2 regions of the Shewanella mesophila genome follow, and region 2 is predicted to be linked to the other one. Evidence: predicted binding sites of a transcription regulator. Region 2 holds the regulator's gene; the other holds the start of a gene.
What was found. Region 2 encodes MetJ, which represses methionine synthesis genes. Its sites were predicted from a motif close to TAGACGTCTAGACGTCTA; they were not measured.

Region 1: metK (methionine adenosyltransferase) is a predicted target of MetJ. The motif match lies at 3,944-3,961, and genes of this name have one in related genera.

Annotation. Positions count from the first base shown of each region.
Region 1 covers NZ_CP080421.1:3,517,173-3,526,237, forward strand. Annotated here, with positions in the region: gene K0I73_RS15585 (phosphoglycerate kinase) at 1-268, opposite strand, end outside; gene epd (erythrose-4-phosphate dehydrogenase) at 388-1,404, opposite strand; gene tkt (transketolase) at 1,544-3,538, opposite strand; gene metK (methionine adenosyltransferase) at 4,005-5,159, shown strand; gene K0I73_RS15605 (hypothetical protein) at 5,938-6,291, opposite strand; gene K0I73_RS15610 (GNAT family N-acetyltransferase) at 6,308-6,856, opposite strand; gene K0I73_RS15615 (GGDEF domain-containing protein) at 6,998-7,966, shown strand; gene K0I73_RS15620 (GGDEF domain-containing protein) at 8,180-9,065, shown strand, end outside.
Region 2 covers NZ_CP080421.1:3,748,095-3,757,159, forward strand. Annotated here, with positions in the region: gene K0I73_RS16520 (c-type cytochrome) at 1-233, opposite strand, end outside; gene metF (methylenetetrahydrofolate reductase) at 911-1,801, opposite strand; gene K0I73_RS16530 (bifunctional aspartate kinase/homoserine dehydrogenase II) at 2,196-4,589, opposite strand; gene metB (cystathionine gamma-synthase) at 4,609-5,775, opposite strand; gene metJ (met regulon transcriptional regulator MetJ) at 6,000-6,314, shown strand; gene K0I73_RS16545 (sulfite exporter TauE/SafE family protein) at 6,458-7,144, shown strand; gene K0I73_RS16550 (conjugal transfer protein TraF) at 7,216-8,412, opposite strand; gene K0I73_RS16555 (c-type cytochrome) at 9,023-9,065, shown strand, end outside.

The sequences.
Region 1 (9,065 bases), 230 kb from region 2:
GCACAGGACAATCGAGCGCGTTTGCGAGGTAATCAACCACAGGTTGCAATGAAAACTCAGCATTAAATTCACCTTCAGTTGGACGACCTAGGTGAGACATCACCATTACCGCTGCGCCTTTTTCAAGGGCAAGCTTAATGGTAGGCAATGCGGCACGCAGACGCGCATCACTGGTGACCACACCATCACTGACGGGAACATTCAGATCTTCACGAATAAGCACACGCTTACCTTGGAGATCTAACGCTGACATATTGATAATAGCCATTTTACGCTTCCTTAAGATTTAAAGTTAAAAGACAAAAGTTAAAATTTTTTAGGTTCACTTTGGGGACAGAACACCTAAGTGAACTTGGCTGACGGCTCGGCCATCAGCCTAAATAGTTATTAAGCTCTTACCGCTTTGACCATCTCTAAGCTAGTGTCGAGCATACGGTTGGCAAAACCCCACTCATTATCACACCACAATAATAGCTTAACCAAATGGCCAGCACTGACCCGAGTCTGGGTGCCATCGACAATACTAGAGCGAGGATCATGGTTAAAATCACAAGAGACTAACGGTGCATTAGTATAGCCTACAACCCCTTGGTATGAGCCATTAGCTGCTTGAGAGAGTACTTGGTTCACTGTCTCGATATCGACACGTTTATCTAAGGTCACCGATAAGTCAATTGCGGTCACGTTTATTGTCGGTACGCGCACAGAAATCGCCTCAAATTTATCTTTCATCTCAGGCAATATACGCTCAATCCCGCGAGCCAACTTAGTATCGACAGGGATAATGGACTGACCTGCCGCCCGGGTGCGCCTCAGATCATCATGATATGCGTCGATGACTTGTTGGTCATTCATTGCTGAGTGGATAGTGGTGATCGCCCCACTTTTAACCAGGAAGGCTCTATCGAGCACCTGAATAATCGGCACCAGACAGTTGGTGGTACAGGATGCATTAGAAACGACTGAGTGCTCGGCTTTCAAGTCATCATGATTAACGCCATAGACAATCGTGGCGTCGACATCGCTTGATGATGGGTGGCTGATCAATACTTGTTTAGCCCCTGCTTTCAGGTGCGCCTCACAAGCTTGCCTGTCGATTAAGACGCCCGTTGCTTCATAGACAATATCGATTCCCATTTCTGCCCAAGGCAGCTTTTCTGCATCGGCTTCATGAAGCAAAGTAATATGATCGTCGCCGACAGTTAATACATTATCATTGAGTGACGTCGGAGATTGAAAACGACCATGAGTGGTATCGTATTGAGTCAAATGTAACATGGCTTCTGGATTAGCAAGCTCATTGATGGCGACAATCTGAATTCGATCACGCTTACCCGATTCATAAAGGGCACGAAGAATTGAACGACCAATACGGCCATATCCATTAATAGCAACTCTAATCATTAAGCGCTTTGACTCCTCAAACCATCCCCGTAAGGGCAGACTTTTGATGCGACAACGGCTTATCTAATATTGCTATCAGATAAGCCGCTCCATCAGGCATTAGTTCTACAAAACCCAATGCCTCGACTACTGCTAACGCTTAAAATAAGCCGTTAACGGTAGCGACTACGTTATCAACGGTGAAGCCGAAATGTTTCATCAGTTCGCCACCAGGTGCAGACTCACCAAAGGTAGTCATGCCTACAACAGCGCCGTCGAAACCAACATACTTGTGCCAGAAATCAACATGTGCCGCTTCAATCGCAACACGCTTAGTCACAGCGCGTGGCAGTACTGACTCTTTGTATGCGGCATCTTGCGCATCGAAAGCATTGGTCGATGGCATAGATACTACACGAACTTGCTTACCTTGTTCTGTTAGGGCTGCTGCAGAATCAAGCGCGAGTTGCACTTCGCTCCCCGTCGCAATCAAGATCAGATCAGGCGTACCAGCACAATCACTCAGTACATAACCACCTTTAATGACGTTAGCTAACTGCTCTTCGGTACGCGCTTGAGCAGGTAGATTTTGACGGCTAAAGATAAGTGACGTTGGCGCATCACGACGTTCAATCGCATTTTTCCACGATACCGCGGTTTCAGCCGCATCACATGGACGCCATACCATCATGTTAGGGGTCATGCGTAGGTTCGCAAGCTGCTCAACAGGTTGGTGAGTTGGACCATCTTCACCTTGACCGATAGAGTCATGGGTATAAACGAAGATATTTTGAATACCCATCAAGGCAGACATACGCACTGCGTTACGGGCATACTCCATAAACATCATAAAGGTCGCGCCGTAGTTGATGAAACCACCGTGCAAAGAGACACCATTCATGATACCGCTCATACCGAATTCACGTACACCGTAATAGATGTAGTTACCCGCTGGATCGTCTTGAATACCTTTAGAGCCTGACCATAGGGTCAGGTTAGAACCCGCAAGGTCAGCAGAGCCGCCTAGAAGTTCTGGCAACATAGCGCCAAAGGCACCAATGGCGTTTTGTGACGCTTTACGGCTGGCAATGCCTTCGCCTTTCTCTTGACACTCTTTAATGAAGGCCTGTGCTTTGGCTTCAAAGTCCGCGGGTAATTCACCATCGATAACGCGGCGCTTATATTCGACAGCAAGCTCTGGATAGGCTTCGGCATATGCTGCGAGTTTGCCATTCCAGTTAGCTTCATTGGTTGCACCGGTATCTTTTGCATCCCAACCTGCATAAACGTTGTCAGGGATCTCAAATGCAGCGTGATCCCAGCCAAGGAATTCACGTGCCGCCGCGATTTCAGCATCACCCAGTGGTGCGCCGTGACAGTCGTGGCTGCCAGACTTGTTAGGTGAACCAAAACCAATGGTGGTTTTACAGCAGATCATGCTTGGCTTATCGGTAACCGATTTAGCTTCTTCGATTGCCGCGCGGATAGCGTCGCTATCGTGGCCATCAACATTAGCAATCACGTGCCAGCCGTATGACTCAAAACGCTTAGGTGTGTCGTCGGTGAACCAGCCTTCAACGTGACCATCGATAGAGATACCGTTGTCATCCCAGAACGCAACCAACTTACCAAGACCTAAGGTCCCTGCTAGTGAGCAGGCTTCGTGAGAGATACCTTCCATCAAACAGCCATCGCCTAGGAAGCAGTAAGTGAAGTGATCCACAATGTCATGACCTGGACGGTTAAACTGCGCCGCCAAGGTCTTTTCAGCAATCGCCATACCCACAGCATTGCTGATTCCAGCACCAAGCGGGCCTGTAGTCGTTTCAACACCAGGTGTATAACCATATTCAGGGTGACCTGGCGTTTTAGAGTGTAGTTGACGGAAGTTTTGTAACTCTTCAATCGGCAATGCGTAGCCAGTAAGGTGCAGCAAAGAGTAAATCAGCATAGAACCATGACCGTTTGACAGAATAAAACGATCGCGATCAGCCCACTCAGGGTTGTTTGGGTTGTGCTTAAGGAAGTCATTCCAAAGCACTTCAGCGATATCAGCCATTCCCATTGGGGCACCTGGGTGACCAGAATTGGCTTTTTGAACGGCATCCATAGTTAAAGCGCGAATGGCGTTTGCGAGTTCTTTACGAGATGACATGCTCTCTCCTGCTGATAGTTGGGGATTTTGCGGGCAATTGTGGACGCATATTTTCCCCTACTAGGCGGTGGGACGCAAATAAAAATCACCATTTGATGCAGATTAAACCGATATTACTGCCGATAGGCGTATTTACCTCGTCTACCCTAGGGCTTGTTGCGAGCTAAATTGAAATATTACGCTGCCTATATTGCAGTCAAATCAAGCGGACAGTGACAATAACCAAGCTTAACGCTAGATTTTCTAGCCTCTGTCATGGTCTATCACCTTGAAAAAATATTCATAATAAACAATAAAATAAAATCACCCACTCATTTATATAATGTGACCCATTAGAAAATTTACTGGGCTTTACAGCACAATTTTTATCGAAAAGGGTGTTATCCATTCTGTTTTCCACTAAAATAGCCGTCTAGATGTAGATACTTCTACACATTCAAATTGTTTAGACACGAGATTTTCCAATATGGCAAAGCACTTGTTCACCTCTGAGTCGGTCTCAGAAGGTCATCCAGATAAAATCGCCGATCAAATTTCTGATGCGGTACTCGACGCGATCTTAGAGCAAGATCCTAAAGCTCGTGTTGCGTGTGAAACATACGTAAAAACCGGCATGGTAATGGTAGGTGGAGAAGTAACCACTTCAGCATGGGTTGATATCGAAGAGATCACCCGTAAAACCGTGCGTGACATTGGTTATACTCACTCAGATATGGGCTTTGATGCCGATTCTTGTGCCGTGCTAAATGCCATTGGTAAACAGTCTCCCGATATCAACCAAGGTGTTGATCGCGCCGATCCTAAAGAGCAAGGTGCTGGTGACCAAGGGCTAATGTTTGGCTATGCCAACAACGAAACCGACGTTTTGATGCCAGCCCCTATCACATACTCGCACAAGCTAGTGAAACGTCAATCTGAAGTTCGTAAAGACAAAACCCTTCCATGGTTGCGTCCCGATGCAAAAAGTCAGGTGACTTTTGCCTATAACAGCGATGGCAGCATAGCGGGTATCGACGCAGTGGTATTGTCTACTCAACATTGTGACAGCGTAAGCCAAGCGGATCTGATTGAAGGCGTGATGGAAACCATCATTAAGCCTGTGTTGCCAGCTAAATGGTTAACTAAAGATACTAAATACTTCATTAACCCAACAGGCCGTTTTGTTATCGGTGGTCCAGTTGGCGACTGTGGACTAACGGGTCGTAAGATCATCGTTGATACCTACGGCGGTATGGCCCGTCACGGTGGTGGAGCTTTCTCTGGTAAAGACCCATCGAAAGTTGACCGCAGTGCGGCTTATGCAGCGCGTTATGTTGCTAAGAACATTGTTGCAGCAGGTCTTGCCGATCGCTGTGAGATCCAAGTTTCTTACGCCATCGGTGTAGCAGAACCTACGTCAATCAGCGTTGAAACCTTCGGCACGGGTAAAGTCTCTGAAGAAGTAATGATTAAGCTTGTTCGTCAACATTTCGACCTGCGCCCATACGGCCTCACTGAGATGCTAGATTTAGCTCGCCCAATCTATCAAGCGACCGCAGCTTATGGTCACTTTGGTCGTAACGAGTTCCCGTGGGAGCGCACCGACAAAGTTGAAGCACTTCGCGCAGACGCTAAGTTGTAATTAGCGTCGATAATAAAAAACCGCCTACATGGCGGTTTTTTTGTATTGATACCTTACCTTCATTAAATTAGTACCCATCAATCAGGGTTAACAGCTTGCCTGGTTTTACACAACTAATACCAATCAGTATAAAGATGTGATCGCCCAGCGAGAATTTAGCGCTTATGAGGCAAGGCCCTTAATTGCTCCCCCGCTCTAGCATCCTCGGTAACCGCTCCAAGCGTTACCCTATCGCCTAAATCCATATAGTCGTGCATTAAGGGCATTCACAACATCTGACGTCCAGAGATGGAGGAAATGTCTTAAGTATGTCGGCAACATGCAAGACCCTGTTGATTGCAACGAGTGAAGAGCATAGCTGTTCTTGGGCCTGTTGAACCTTCAAGGTTATTTTTGCAGCGAGTTGTTGGGTATTTATACAAGTAAAGAAGCTATGTGATGTAGTTATTCTACATAAGAAGCTGAGAACACAGTAGAAATGACCAACAAATGCTGCCCGAAGGGTTCGGCTAAAAACGTTTTACTCTTTGTTAAGTGAATTTTGCTTAGATCACTATACTGCAATCCACTCGCCTCGATTAATACGTTTTTGTCTCGAACAAAATTCAACCAGAAAAGAGCAACAGGCCCTAGGGACAAACTCGTTAACACAGCATCGAAAGCGCTAAAACTCACCTGTTAGGTGTGTTTTTCTTCCTACTTCTCAGCACACTTAAGGTACCAAACAATCTCATCATATCAATTGCCCATTCCTACCCAGTCGCTATGAGTGACTATATTAACAATGGTCAAAATGGCTGTATTCCATACACATAAAAGAAACTTGCTGTAACGTTAGTGTCGGAACGGCAACCTTTCGAGCAGTCTCTATTGCTTGTTGTGATGGCGGTAATACCTGTTCAATACTGGCACTGTAATCGTTGGTCCATCCACAATCGAACCAGTTACCTTGCCAATTCACATAATAGCCATTACGTGTTTCGCCTCCCTCTTTTATACGAGGTAGTTCAAGGCAATCACACCCTTCACCAAGCTCGTTTAATAAAGCCCTTATCAACTTCATATTGTCAAAGGCGCTTAAACTGAACTCTTCATAGGGTTGTAACAGTGTACTTAAATTTATCGACTTCATTGTTTTCCCCAAAAGCCTAAGCCTCATTGGCCGTAGCGAGCAGGTAGTAATCCCTACCGTCGAAACCGAAAAAGTCGACAACCTGCATAGAAGCCTTACGCGTATGTGCGGCAAAAGAGCGTTCATTATCCTCAGAGATAAAAGTCAGCATATAAGGATATTGCTGTTTTACCGCGAGTTTCAGCTCGGCCACCATAGCTTCAAATAGTCCTTGGCCACGGTGGTTAGGGCTTATCCAGATTGGCCCATACTGACAACAATTGGCTTTGGTCAAGGTTCGCCCTCCAATCTGATGCTCACCTAAACGAGTTAACAGGCGGCGATATATGGGCCAAGATTCGAAAAAGGACCATTTCCCCGCCATAACATAACCAACAATCTTGCCCTCAACTTCAGCGATAACGATCCAATGTTGCTCGACAAGTGTTGTTATATCCTGTTTGGAAAAAGCCTGCCCTTGCATGGTTCCACCGCGCTGAGATGGCTCAAGCTCGGCTTCGAGTTGAGACTGTTCCAGCTGCGCGATAGCTTGCACATCTGCCAGTATTGCTTGTCTTATTTCCATCAAATTTCTCAAAATTAAATCGACTCTAGGTTAATTGCGCTTAAAACAGATAAAGCAATGAAAAACCAGCGTTGATATTTGCTAAAAGCCGATTTGGCAACCACAATTAACCTACTTTTAACATTGAAGGTCACTGCTCTTATGCTGCCTGAAAACATCCACACTGGCGTTAGTATACTTGAAAACGATAATGCACAGATAAACTTAGTCCGTTGGATGCATCAATGTGAGCTGATGAAACGCTACTATCAAGCGGATGTCGCCTTTGTGGTTCAGAAAACCGACTTAGGTTTTGAGGTGATAGTCAGCTCTATCAACGACACCCGAAAATATCTGTCTGGCACTGTCTATAGTGACAAAATAGACCTATTTAACCGATTATCAAGCAGTCAGCCTGATGGCATTAACCTAGAGTTATCAAGTAACACCATGGTATTGCCCGATGACCTCGCCTCGGTGACCAACATTTTATCACGTCCAATTCTCTGGCCTGACGGCAGCATTTTCGGTTGCCTATGTGTGCTCAACACTGCCGATGATGGCACACCAGGGATCAACTCTTTCATGCTTGAACCTTTCCAAATCTTGCTGCAGCAAGATTTAGCCTTGCTATGCCAGAGTCAAAGGATCGAGTCGCTATCTATGCGTGACCGTGAAACGGGTATGCTCAATCACTATGGTTTCATCATGATGGCACCAAGGCAGTTGAACCTTGGACGCCGCTTTGGTGCCCATGCAGGCATTCTCTTTTTTGAGTTGTATCCTACGCCTCCTAGGCTTGAGGCCATTGAAGATAAACACATAAGACTGCTGGGAAATATCATCCAAGATACCATCCGCACTGCAGACATCGCCGCTCACTATAGTAAAGCCCAGTTTGTTGTTTTAGTCTTTATCGACTCTGAGCGAGACCTGCCCCACATAGGAAAACGTGTAGAAAAACTACTGAATCAACAAAATGATCAGCTACAACTCGACTGTGGATATGCCTTCTTCGCACCAGAATCCAGTGCTAAGTTAGCGCCCATGCTAGAGAAAGCAAAGAGTCAATTACGCTCTCAAAAATCGACCCAAGAAATAATCGAAACAGGTGAAACCACGAAGAGCTAAGATGATGACTCGATATAATCAAGCTTGATACACAAATGTGGTGAATTCTACAGAGTTAGCAATGAAGGTTCAGACAAAAAGCAGACAATGATCTCAAAAGTAAAGTTTACATTCTCACAACAATTGAATTTTGGTTATGATATGACCAGTATGGATTGTTGTGATTTTTCCTGATAAAACCAATATATTTAACAATAATAAGAGAGCAATATAATGCTACTGCAATGTACCGACCAAACTTTATGGTTAAGAGAGCGCGATCATCCCGCAATTACCCTTCCTCGCTGGCAACAACAAGTTGATCTGTTAAATGAGTTCTACCAAGCCGATGCCTGTGTTGTTTTACAATATATTAAGGATGAATTTCAGGTGGTCTGCAGTCGCCAAGCGACAAACTTGGATCTATACGCAGGCACAAAATTTAGCGATCCCCAGTTGTCTTCTTCGCTACTTGCACATGGTGGCTATGGCGTTTTAACGCTAACTCAGACCCAAGTAACCAGCAGTAAACTTTCACAATTTGAAAAATTTTGCGCCTTACCCATCTATTGGGCCGATGGTCAACTATTTGGTCTTATTGCGGTCTGTAACACTAAGCAAGCTAAACACTTTAATCGCTTACTTCCCATGCTTGAAAGCAGCAAAGCACTTCTGCAAGCCGAATTAAAGCATCTTTTCTTGATGCAACAAATACAGATGATGTCTGTACAAGATGAACTGACCTGCATGCTAAATCCCTACGGGTTTAATCTCATGGCTCCCAGACAACTAAGCCTTAGCCGCCGCTTTGGTTCTCATGCCGGCATAGTGCTGATTGAAGACATCAGCGAATACCCAGATAAAACCTCTCAAACCCAAGGGTTAAGGCAGTTGGCAAGGGTGATTCATCATCATATGCGGGATGCTGATGTTTCGGCGCGAATTGAAGATCGGTTATTTGCCATCCTTGCATTTGTCGATAATCAAGTGAACTTAGATAGCCTCACTAGACGCCTAAGAAAACAGATTGCTAAAGAGGAGATTAATGCACAAGTCGCTATAGGCTGCAGCTTTTTTACACCGAACACCCATCTTGCTATAGAGCCTATGCTGGAAGCCG
Region 2 (9,065 bases):
GCCACCTGATTAATCGCATCTCCTTGGAGTGTCATTGACATAGGAGCCATAGTGGTATTTTGACGCAACCCCGTTTGAAACAGCTTAATTTGCTGACTTATATATTCAGCAGATAATCCAGCAAGACGAGGACCAAGAGGCTCAACACCTTGCCCCGTAGGGCCATGACAACTACCACATAACTGGGCTGCAGGCGGCATGACCATTGATTCTGAAAATACTGGCATAGACATAAACAATAGTGCCGCACCAAACGTAAACGATCTCATGTAAACCTCCTTTTTTGGATCTGTTAAGTTTTTCTGGTTGAATTTTGTTCGAGACCAAAACGTGTTAATCGAGGCGAGCGGATTGCAGCCTAGCCGTCTAAGCAAAATTCACTCAACAAAGAGTAAAATGGTTTTAGCCGCCCCCTTCGGGCGGCATTTGTTAGTCATTTCTACTGCGTTCTCAGCTTTTTATGTAGAATAACTACACCACAAAGCTTCTGTCTTGTATAAATCCCAAACAATTCGCTGTAAAAACAACCTTGAAAGATCAACAAATCCTAAATATCTAAATTAGGTAGAGAATGCACAATGCAATTATTCTACATTAGTTTTTTTTAATATTGCAATCTTACTCAACCTAATACAACCGCAGATCTTGGTATATGCCTTGAAGTACTTATGACCCACAAACAACAATTTGGCCGCTTTTCTACTCGAATATGATTCGATCGGACTAAAATTCAAAGATAAACAGAGACTAATACCAAGCAGTATAAGGATAGAAGGGTTTTACCTAATAAGATAATAAACTTAACCCGAGGTCAGGTTAAGTTAGCGAAAAGATGAATATTGAAGAACTATAACAGCTTAAAAATATAATGCCCCAGCGGAAACTGAGGCATTGAGCGATAAAACAGATCTTACTTTGCCGGCCTTACTCCTAATGTATGGCAGATAGCATAGGTCAACTCGGCGCGGTTGAGTGTATAGAAATGGAAATCCTTCACCCCTTCACGAGATAACACTTTAACCATATCGATCGCCACGTTAGCCCCAACAAGTTGACGCGTCGATGGGTCATCTTCTAACCCCTCAAACTGCTTATGTAACCAACGAGGAATAGAGACATTTGTCATACCAGCAAAACGCTTTAACTGAGTAAAATTAGTCACAGGCAAGATACCAGGAATGATTTCAACGTCGATCCCCGCCGCGACACAGCGATCGCGAAAACGTAAGTAAGATTCTACATCGAAGAAAAACTGGGTAATGGCACGATTAGCCCCCGCATCAATCTTCTTCTTAAGATTAATAAGATCGGCTTGAGCATTAGTAGCGTCGGGATGCCCCTCGGGATAGGCTGCAACGGAGATATCAAAATCGGCCACAGAGCGCAACAAGCGCACTAGATCATTAGCGAATCGAGTCGGTTTAGGGCTTCCATCGGGTAAGTCGCCACGAAGCGCCACAATATCGCGAATGCCTGAATTCCAGTAATGCTTGGCGAGTTCAACAAGCTCTTCATCACTCGCATCGACCAAGGTGAGATGAGGCGCAGCGACCAAACTGGTCTCTTTTTGAATACGTTCAATGACACCATGGGTACGATCGCGAACCCCAGAGTTAGCGCCGTAAGTAACCGACACAAACTTAGGCTTGAGTGGCTCAAGACGTCTAATCGAATTCCATAGGATTGTTTCCATCTCTGGCGAGGCTGGCGGAAAGAACTCGAAAGAAACGTTAATGTCACCATTGAGCTCAGACAAGCTTTGGTTTAATGAGTTTGCATGTTGCGCGTGGTGAAAAGCCATCTCTATTTCCTCAGACGTTCGAATAAATGTTAAATGGACGTTTGGACGTCTATATGTCCATATACTAGAGAAACTCAGTTTGAAGTCAAGCGCGAAAGTTAATCAAAATTAAAAATAGTGTGTTCCGCACCAATCTCTCCCTTTCAGACCGCCAGAAATAAGCCATAAGCCATAAGCCATAGTAAAATTTAACTTAAACAGCCAATCAAATGAGTCGACATCAGAAAGGGAAATGAGGATTAGCTAGCGAGAAGAAACAATTTATACCAATCCGTTTAAGGTCAACAAACAAAGATAAAGAACACAAATAAAGAACAGTAAAAAGCCGCTATATTAGCGGCTCTGTTGTGTAAATAAGCAGCCTAGATATCATCTAAGCCGCTACCATTATCCATTATTCTTGCAATAGATCGCGACAGATCTGTGCAAGATCCGACTGTACTGCAGCAGCTGTAACCTCTCGCCCTGCACCTGGGCCGCGGATGATTAATGGATTCGCCTGATAAAAATCACTATGAATAACAAACACATTGTCGCCAGGAGTCAAGTTAGCATAGGGATGGTTGCTATCTACCCATTCGATACCCACTTGTGCTTTAAGCTGACCTTCGAGACGGTCGAGCGCCGCAACATACCTAAGCACTTTATTCTGTTCGGCAGCGGCTTGAAACTGACGTTGCATCTCATCATCTAATTCAGGTAAGCGCTCAATAAACTCAGTCACTGAAATATCAGCAAGATATGCTGGCACTAAAGATTGCAACTCAATATCCTCCAGCTCAATATCATAGCCAATCTCTCGGGCTAAAATAAGCAGCTTACGTTGCATATCGCGACCAGAAAGATCGTCTCTAGGATCGGGCTCTGTGATCCCCAATCCCTTTGCCTCTAAAACAAGTTCAGAAAAGGGTTTCTTGCCATCAAAATGTTCAAATAGCCAACATAGGGTACCTGAAAATATTCCCCCAACGGCTTCAATCTGATCGCCACTATTGTGTAGATCATTCAGCACGTGCTGCACAGGTAACCCGGCACCACAACTGGCATTGTAACGCCAGAATAATCGTCGATTACCCAATTGTTGCTTCAGCTCTTGATAGAAAGGCAAAGGCCCAGAACCAGCTAATTTATTCGCACTCACAATATGAATACCACGAGCAAAAAACTCAGGGTATTGAAGGGTTAAGTCTGCACTGGCGCTGATATCAAGCGCAATAAGCTCGTCACACTCCAGATTTTGCAGCTGCTCAAATAGATGAGTGTACTGCCAGGGTGTCGCTCGCTCGTTAAACTGTTGCAACCAGCTATCTAAATCGATGTCCGTTTCACTGATCAGCGCTTGCTTTGAGCTCAATAGCCCCACTAATTCCACACTGACCTCGAGCTCTTTATTTAGCACGGGCCTAGCACGCTTAAACAGATCCACCCACGCTTCGCCAATGTTACCAACGCCAAGCAATAACACACCAATACGCTTTCGAGGGCCAGCACAGCGACGGTGTACTTTCTGAGTTAACAGATTAACCTGCGCCTTAGGCACTAGCGTCACTAAGCTCAAACCATCATTACATAAAGGATGAGCGTCACGGTTCAATAATCGTGAGAAACCACGGCGATATAGTCCTGCATCGGCACTCACTAACGCTACAAGACCGAGATCTTCCCGCATCTGCAGCTCGTCAATGCCCAAAAACTCTCGATTGGCTTCGAATATCGCTAATGCCTGCTTCTGGTTCTCATGGGTAAAGGCAAGTTCCGCTCTTCCATGGGCAAGTGACCAATACGCTAACGGCGTCAGTCCCGCTTGAGCAAAACAGTCCAACAGCTGAGGTAACTCGGCATTTAGCGTCAAATAAAATAACGATACGCTAGGCAAACTGGTCACCACTGGCGCACTAGCAGAAGAGCTCTTAGGTGCAATTAAAGTAAAGTCAGTATGTGGCGCGTAACTAGAGCGCACCGCCAGACTCACCTCGGTATCAAATAGCGGTTGTAGCGTGCGGTTATGCAGTACTGGAGAGCCAAGATGCGCCAAGCGATTGGCCTCGGTCAAAGACATACTCTTCAACAGTTTGGCATCGTTAATGCGGTTAGGATCGGCATTAAACACACCTTCAACATCGGTCCATATAGTGACACGTTCGATATCGGCAAGACTGGCAAATAAGGTTGCACTAAAATCTGAACCATTACGCCCTAACAGTAAAGTTTCACCTCTATCGTTGGCGCAAATAAAGCCAGTGATCACCAGCCGTTCGTTAGAGTGCTTGTTAAGCAAGTCTTGTACTTTTAGCTTAGATTGCTCGATACGGATCTGAGGCACAGCACCTTCATCGGCGACTAATAAGCTGCGAGCATCGACATCGGATGCTGCGACACCTGACTCTCGCAGTAATGCGGCCAATAATCGCGACGACCAACGTTCACCAAAACTGACCACTTGATTACGTTGATAATCATTCAATGGGTCAATCGACAGTAAGCTGGTTAATTGCGATTTATCGGTCGATAGACGCTCACGCAAACTACGGGCTTGTTCATTAGAGAGTAACTGCTCAATTAAATTCTGTTGATAACTAATCAATACTTGCAGCTCTTCTTGCCACAGCTGATTAGATTCGCTTAGATCGAGCAGCTTATATAAAAAATTAGTACTCTTACCGGCAGCAGAAACCACAATGAGATCATCGCTATGGCCGTGAGTAAGAAGAATATGAGCGACACGGCGGTAACAATCTGCATCCGCTAAACTAGAACCACCAAATTTATGCAAATGACATCGTGTCATTTTTTGCTCCTCAATACCTTTAACAACTTACTGCTTCAGCAGCATCTAAACCCGCCAGAATGTCGGCCACCAGATCATCACCATCTTCGATCCCCACAGACAAACGGATCAGAGTCTCTTTTACTCCAGCTTCAAAACGCGCTTCTGGGTCCATCGCTCTATGGGTCATGGTAGCAGGAACTGCGACTAAGCTCTCTACCCCCCCAAGACTTTCGGCTACTGAAAAGTATTTTAACTGATCTAAAAACGCAATAAGCTGGGATTCTCCACCTTTTAGTTCAAAACTAAGCATTGCACCAAAGCCTTTTTGTTGCTTTAGCGCGATCTCATGTCCTGGATGATCCGTAAGCCCTGGATAATATACCTTTGCAACCGCAGAATGAGATGTCAGTAACGCGAGTACCTTCTGTGCATTTGCTTGATGCTCACGAATTCTTATTGGCAAGGTACGTAAACCACGTAAGGTAAGATAACTATCGAAAGCCGAGCCAGTTAAACCTAAGGTATTAGACCACCAGTGGAGCAGTTCACCGACCTCAGCATCTTTGGCGACAACCGCTCCGCCAACTACATCACTGTGACCATTGATATATTTGGTAGTTGAGTGAATAACTATATCGGCGCCGAGCAGTAGAGGCTGCTGTAAAATAGGGGATAAAAAAGTGTTATCGACCACCACCTGTGCACCTACGCTGTGACTCGCTTTCGCTATTGCTTCGATGTCGACGACGCGTAATAACGGATTAGAGGGCGTTTCTAACCATACCATCTTGGGCTGCTGAGCGATCGCCGCGTCTAACGCTTTAGGATCTGTCTGGTCGACCACGACAAGTTTAAAAGCGCCTTTCTTTGCAAGATTGGTAAACAGACGATAACTACCACCATAGCAATCATGGGGAACGATAAGCAGATCGTCGGGGCCAAGCAAACTAGTCACTAAGGTAATTGCGGCCATACCTGTGCAGGTCACCACACCAGTAGCGCCTCGCTCTAATTCAGCAATTGCATCGCCTAAAATTGATCGCGTCGGATTACCCGAACGACTATAGTCAAAGTCGCGGGGATTGTTATGGCCATCAAAAGAGTAATTTGTTGACAGGTAAATGGGCGGTACAACTGCACCATGTTGAGTATCCGACTCAATCCCGGTACGAACCGCTGTGGTGGCTAGTTTTCGCTCTGTCATCTATTACTCCTAAAAATCGATACGCTAACAGTCATCTTCCACAAAGAGATGTCTGGACGTCTAAATGTACCGAAGCAAGCCCTCACCGTCAACACATTTAGACGTTTAGACGTCCAAACATTTAGAAATCTATTTGCAATTCACAAAAATTAAGGGCAATAATTTGACTGTAATTTGTAAGGGTATAAAATCTGCCCCGAATTTGAGAATTTACAGGTGAGTCAATGACTGAGTGGAATGGCGATTATATCAGCCCATATGCAGAACATGGTAAGAAGAATGAGCAAGTGAAAAAGATCACTGTCTCTATTCCTCTAAAGGTACTTAAGGTATTAACCGATGAGCGAACACGCCGTCAGGTAAATAACTTACGCCATGCCACCAACAGCGAATTGCTCTGTGAAGCGTTTTTGCATGCCTATACAGGCCAACCGCTTCCCCATGACGATGATTTGTCAAAAGACAAGCCTGATAGTATCCCAGCTGAAGTGAAAAAGCTGATGACAGAAATGGGCATCGAATGGGAAGAGTTAGAGTAATACACTCAACTTGCCAAATATTTATCTAGAAAGGGATCTTTTAACGGTCCCTTTTTTGTCAATCATTCCCGCCAGATGGAGTAATTGTGGCTGACTTTATCATCGACCCGACGAGCTTAATTCTCGCCTCATTAATCATCTTTATGGGTGCGTTTACTCAAAGCCTTATCGGTTTTGGCTTAGCCGTTGTCGCCTCGCCACTGCTTTATCTTGTCGATCCCAGCCTCGTTCCCGCGCCAGTGATCTTAATGGGATTTTCAATCTCACTGTTAACACTATTCAGAGAACGAGCAGCACTTGAGTTTAACGGTTTACAATATGCATTACTTGGACGAATTCCTGGAGGCATATTAGGTGCTTTGCTATTGCTCTGGGCACCACAACCGATATTAGGTTTAGCCATAGCGATTATCGTGGCACTGGCAGTATTGCTAAGTTTACTCAAGTTATCTCTCCCTATCACGCGAACTAGCTTATTTGCAGCAGGCATACTATCAGGCATTTTTGGTAATATTGCCGCCATTGGTGGACCACCATTAGCGATCTTACTTTCAGGAAAAGACGCCAAACAGTTCCGAGCCGCACTGTCGGCATTTTTTATTTTCAGCTCAACCATAGCGCTAATAATTTTAGGCTTCAGCGGCCTGCTCACCTTACACCACTTTTATATTTCGGCGCTGCTATTGCCATCGGTTATTTTGGGCTACTTATTTGCGAATCGACTCGTTGGTCGGGTAGACAAGCAGAAAACACGGGTTATGACGTTATCGCTGTGTAGTCTCAGCGCGATCATCTTAGCAAGCAAATCGATATTAGATATGACTAGTTAAATTCAGGTGGCCCAAATAAAAAAGCTGAGATCTTTGCTAATCTCAGCTTTCATCGCTTTTTACTATCAAGCTTAAAAATGATAAGAAGTTTGAATTACGCCGCCGACAGCATCATCGCTGCCCATCATGCCAGTTAAATCGAAATTAAATGAGCGACCAATGGTAAATCCTGTGCCTATGGAATAAATATCAGCGGTCGAATCCTCAAGATCATGACGATAGCCTAAACGCAAAGCAAGCCAATCAGTTGCTTGTATTTCACCGCCTAAACGCCAATACTGGGTGCTATCGATTTCATCAAAGCGCTTATTTTTATTAAGATCTATGTCTGTTGTTACGCTAAATCTATTCCACTCATAAGAAACCCCAGCGGTATAAAGCGCCTCAACTCGATAAGTAAATTGACGTCCAAGTGACTCGACAGTATCCACTTTATGATTGATCAAATTACGACCAGACAAACCAATAAGCATCCCCTCTATAGGTTGCATCGCGACGCCGACATCTAAGTTAAAAGCGGTCTCCTTGTTGCGATATTTTTCATCATCGAAATCGCCCGCATCGAAATCATTGGCGCTAATGACATAATTGTATGTATCGATACGTTGTAACTTAGGCGAGATCCCTACAGCAATAGGCATGTTAACTATGGATATCGGAAAACTAAGTGCAACCCCTAAATCTGAAACTGCACCTGCTATAACAGCACCTTGGGAATCAAGATCAGTCAAGGCAGGCGGATTATTGGGATCGATATTTTCCAACAAATCTAAATCACTTTGTTCTATCGCTGCGACACTCACCGCATCAATATAGGTTTTATAGAATATTGCCATTGGCATCCGCTTAGTTGGCAATACCACAGAGAAACCTAATCCCGCGCTAGCGTAAGCACTCTCATCTTCTAAAGATTGTAAATCACCGATTAGCGCAGTTTTATAACGCTCAATTTCTGCAACATCAGCCACATTAATTGCGCTTTCTAAACCATCATAGGAGAGCTGAAGCAGATCAAATTGATCGCTTAAGTTGTTCACATTTGCCGCATCGCCTCCCAATGCAGGTAACATGACGACACCGCCCGAATATTTTGGCGCATGCACAGCTAACAATGCGGGATTAATGAAGGCTGCACCCTCTCGATTAGAAGAGGCTACGCTCGCGCCCCCCATCGCATCACTACGAGCTTCGTAATATTGTTGCCCAGCGAACGCTGAAACAGATAAACCGCACAACACCATCGTAAATACACTATTAAGGAACCTCATTCCATTCACCCTAATTTTTGTTATTTTCATTATCAAATAGCTCGATTTTAAAGATAGTCCATCATCAGCTTATTGTGGACGATTTAAGCCCTAAAAAATAATAAATTCGTCAAATATCACTACGCCAAACAATATAGAGGCAGCGAACTAAAGTTACGGCCCAACATAATCAACATTTATCATAGAAACAATAGGCTACCACTAATAAACTGACGGCAATTGATAACGAGAGTTCGATACAGTTCAATCATCAACCTTGGTTAACAGTTAAACAACAACTCCACTCAAGAGTCAGGCAAACCGACAACGTTCGGTTAACCCGCCCCTTGTTTAGAAATAGTTAAAATAATGAAGTGTGACATAAATCATCACAGCCCCAGACCTTAAGTTGATTTCCCCTACCAAAACAAAAAACAAAAAAACATTATAAAACATAGAATTAAGAAATTTCATTAGATTTTTATTAATGATATTTTTATCAATTAGATTTTTTTAATTGAAGTGATCAACTTCAAATTAACATCTAGTGTCTTTTGATAAATTTTCCAACAAGAAACAAGCATTTTGTTTCATATCAATAAATCACTCGGAGTAGTGATTAAGGAAAAAGATGATGAAGAACCTAGTAAAAATTGCTACTTGCCTAATGTTAA